Regions from separate parts of the Paenibacillus crassostreae genome, predicted to be linked through region 1. Evidence: riboswitches for the same ligand, from Rfam matches in the RefSeq annotation. Region 1 holds a riboswitch; the other holds the start of a gene.
What was found. A riboswitch is a leader RNA that binds a small molecule or an ion and turns the genes downstream of it on or off. The one in region 1 is predicted to bind cyclic di-GMP.

Region 1 (2,208 bases):
CGTCATTGATGCCTACTGTGGCATCGGAACGATATCGTTGTTCTTAGCTCAACATGCGAAGAAAGTCTATGGCGTAGAAATTGTCCCTGAGGCAATCGAAGATGCACGGGCTAATGCTAAGTTGAACGGTATGACCAATGTCGAATTCGAAGTCGGCGCTTCAGAGGATGTCATTCCTCGCTGGAAGGAGCAAGGGATCACGCCGGATGTGATCGTCGTAGATCCACCTCGTAAGGGCTGTGATCCGCGCTTACTAGAGACGATCCTAACGATGCAACCGGAGCGGGTGGTGTACGTGAGTTGCAACCCATCGACATTAGCGCGCGATCTGAGAGTGCTCGAGGATGGCGGTTATCGGACGGTTGAGGTGCAACCGGTGGATATGTTCCCGCATACGGTGCATGTGGAGTGCGTGGTAAGGATATATCGAGAGGATGTAACAAATTAATAAACCCGTGATATAACTAATAAAGTCCAGCTAAAATCGTAATAAAGTCCTGATATTCCTGAGTGAGTGAATGAGAAAGGCAGCAGATACCGCCAACCTCCAGGCACACCCAGAAGCCTGCAAAAGAACCGAAAAAAACCGAGTGAAAACCAGGTATATCCCTGTTTTCACTCGGTTTTTCTTTTGCCTCGTTAAATACCTCGGGGTTGTCGTCAGATCGCCGCGGCACACGAAACCCATGATATTCCTGCCTTTTCCCCAAATCGACTCCCCTCTTTACGAACTTCTTCATCCATCTCCAATCGTTTGTCTCCCCATTCATTTCCCCCTGATCTTTTGCATGGCGGTTTTGTAGCAAGAGTTTATTTATGCATGCAACGGTGGAATGCGGGTTGAGGTGGTGTGAAGTAGCAGGGGTTTATTAATTGGGAACAGAGGATTAGGGTAGAAGCATAATTGATAAAACTTTGAAACGCTCAAAGCGTTAGTAGGATATGATCTCCGTCAGCGTTTTTTTGTGCGAATATTTATTTGCTGACAAGCTGTTGTCGCTGATTCTTTTTTATTAATAGTGACGCTTAAACACATACCATCAAAACGTGTCGAATATTGCAAAAAAATGTTGAAATGTTTGCGTTTTGCAAATATAATAAAGCTAACATGAACTACATAATGCTCAAATCGAAACGGCAAACCTATTAAAAAGTAGGGACGCAAAACTATGGACCTAAGGAAGATAATTCTATGGTCGCCAAGTTACCGAAGGTGAGGTGAACCTCTAAAACATCACTCTTCTGGATGTTTATATTTTTATATTTGGAGGGACACATGGCGAGAATAATGATTGCTGACGATAGCCCTTCTGTTCGCTTCTTGATTTCAATTTTAGTTACTCAGGCAGGTCATGAAGTCGTTTTACAAGCAAATAATGGACGTGAGGCTTTAAATGTCTACTTTGAGACGAACCCCGACTTATTGATTGTCGATTTTCAAATGCCTATTATGGATGGCATTTCTCTCATAGAAGAGATTACGAAAGTAGATCCCGATGCCAAGATCTTGATGTGTACAGGTTCAATTGAAAAGTTACAGTGTGATTCGAGAATGAATAAGGGTGTTACGGTAATCGCAAAACCGTTTGATAATAAAGACTTTATCGAAGCCGTTTCAACAGCCTTAGCGAATTGAAAGGAATATAACAAGTGAGGTGTTACCTATGTCAGATATCAGTGAACAAGAAATATTAAAGTTGTTGAAGAAACTCGACCAATATTCTCATTCACAGGAACGAGAGGGAATAGGATCATCTTCAACTACGCCTATTAACCTAGATGATGAGGTCGTGGATGGATTTATTAAGGTTGAGCATGGAAAGGTCATTGTTGGAAATCCGTCCAATGGGGGTAAAGTCCCTACTTTAAAGGTACAAGCTCCTGTCAAGCTGTTGATAGATGGACAAGAGATCAGTAAAGAGACTAAAGTTTCTTCTGAAAGCGTAATCGAGTGGAAGATTGAAGAAAAGCCCTTATTCGAAATATCAGTATCAGAAGACAAAATAGATGCATATTTAACAATTAATCGCACACAGAGACATGCATGGTCGTTAGCTGATAAGGCTCTTGAATTGGGTGTAACACTGACTGCGGAGGAAGATTCATCAATCGTTTTGGAGACCATCAACCTGCAAGATATTCTTACAGCAGTTGAAAATATGAACATTAAGATGAATCTGGATGTACCAGCCATACATATGGAAATCC
Region 2 (2,208 bases), 660 kb from region 1:
AATTCTTTGGATTGGTCTGCCGATTGTATAGATATTGATTTAATCGTCGTAACCAAGCGATTAATATTCACTGCAGTCGTATTAAATTTCTCCGCTACTTGACCCAATTCATCCTTGCTTGTTGCAAGTTGTACATTGAAATCTCCATTACTTAATTTCTCCAACGCCTTGATCAAATGTTGCACCGGTGCGAAGGTTCGCTTCGTAATGAAATATTGTAGTGTTATCATTACAAGTAGGGTCACCAGCAAAGCTAGCGACGTATATTTCAACAATTCTTGCTTTCCGTGCTTAATTAAGCTAGCATCGACATCTATACCCATATAGGCATAGATAGTACCTTCGGCATCCTGGTATGGAGTTAGAACGGTTACCCATGTACCGTAATCATCGTCATACGGTTTGGTAAACGCCATTTCTTTGGTCTCTAGCATTTCTCTAACACCATCTGCATGAATTTCAGGTTGCGGGTACATTGCTCCGAGTTCTAGTCCATCTTGTGCAAGCATGTCCATGGTCTCATCTGAAAAAGCGATGATTGATGTTTCATTACCATTTGTTAGTTCAGGACCAAATAAATACCCTTGAGCTACGTTAGGATGTTGAACAGGCAATTCCGCAAATACTTCTGCCATTTTTCTCTGGATCGGAGATTGACGATCTTTATTCGCCTTCGCTTCGGACGCCTCTTCCATTGTAACCTTTTTCTCCCAGGCTTCCATAATTTTCCTTGAATCCGACTCCAATTGGTTCGTTAGAACCTGTCCTTGGATATAATAGCTTGCTGCAATTAATATAATTCCAGACGAAATAATAAATAAACTTGTCCATAACATGTTTTTGACGACAATACTTTTATTATTAATAATCCCTTTAAATATTTGTGGCATCTTCATCATATATCTCCTCTTTGTCTTCATAGTATGGTGCTCTTCATTATGTAATTCCTACTAGCCTTTTACATTTACAATAAAATCTCGATCACTCTCTTATCCATTAGTCCGCATTGGATTAGGCATGGAACAAAAAAGGATGTTCCACAAAAACTGACAAAGCAGCTGTAGATCATCCATTTTGCTGCAACTGGCTGACTTCCCCTTAGGAATTAGTCCCTATAGCTTTGCGTCACTACTTTTCAGTAGTTTTGCCCTATTAAGATATGAAATCGATAATTTTATTCGACAATAAACAACAATGAGACTCATTCTACTACTAATTTGTAAATATATCCATCATTTTTTCATGTAACACGACTATTTTTTTGTCGAATTATATAATTTATTGATCAAAACACCTAATTTACGTACAAAAAAATAGGACCTTAAAATTATATAAGATCTCATTTAAGCCCCTGAAGAACTATTTTATCACAGCAATACTCTCCCAATGATGTATTTACATCCTTCTGCTGTTAACACCTATACATCCTTAGTACTCCCCTTGTCTACCCGCTTAAATTTCACCTTGTGCCATTTAGGTCTTCTAGTATATTAGTAATGGTATAACCAGCATTCATACCTCTTGATGCTATTGCCAATGACTTGGGTAGCAATTGACGTTATACTTGAGACAGGGCTTTGTTTGTTGTGTAAGGGAGGGATGTATATGGCTAAGGCAAAAGTTGCAAAAAGGCCTACGCGGGATGAGTTTGAATTGGAAGAGCTAGGAAATCAATTGGTCGAAGCAACATACGAGGACAGTGAAATTATGCTAACCGTTTGGGGACGAGAAGAACAGGTAAGAGGTGTCATCATGACCTTGGATTCACGAACTCGACTAGTGCATATCCAGAATGATATAGAAGTAATAAGAGTACCCTTTCTAGACATTATGAAAGTGGACTATCCTAGAGATTAATAAAAATCAAAAAATCGATAAGAACAATACATCATATTGTCCCTATCGATTTTTTTTCATTTCTCTTATATTCCAACCTTTAGAATAATTCCATGCTTAGGTAACGTTCTCCTGTATCAGGAGCTATACATACAACTCGTTTGCCTGTTCCTAATTTCTTTGCTACTTGGATCGCCGCGAACACAGATGCACCCGAGGAAGGCCCTACAAGAATCCCCTCTAGTCTAGCTAGATCCTTCATCATCCCAATCGCATCGACATCTGAAATCTGAATAATCTCATTATATACACTTGTATTTAGGATGGCCGGTACAAAACCTGGACTCGTTCCTACTAATTTATGCGAACCCG

Region 2: another riboswitch for cyclic di-GMP. It lies ahead of LPB68_RS13305 (methyl-accepting chemotaxis protein); the one in region 1 lies ahead of LPB68_RS16340 (response regulator).

Annotation. Positions count from the first base shown of each region.
Region 1 is NZ_CP017770.1:3,544,716-3,546,923, forward strand. It holds gene rlmD (23S rRNA (uracil(1939)-C(5))-methyltransferase RlmD) at 1-448, shown strand, start outside; gene LPB68_RS16335 (hypothetical protein) at 465-740, opposite strand; cyclic di-GMP riboswitch class I at 1,127-1,212, shown strand; gene LPB68_RS16340 (response regulator) at 1,277-1,636, shown strand; gene LPB68_RS16345 (flagellar assembly protein A) at 1,665-2,208, shown strand, end outside.
Region 2 is NZ_CP017770.1:2,889,425-2,891,632, reverse strand. It holds gene LPB68_RS13305 (methyl-accepting chemotaxis protein) at 1-899, opposite strand, end outside; cyclic di-GMP riboswitch class I at 1,076-1,159, opposite strand; gene LPB68_RS13300 (YolD-like family protein) at 1,606-1,857, shown strand; gene cysK (cysteine synthase A) at 1,937-2,208, opposite strand, start outside.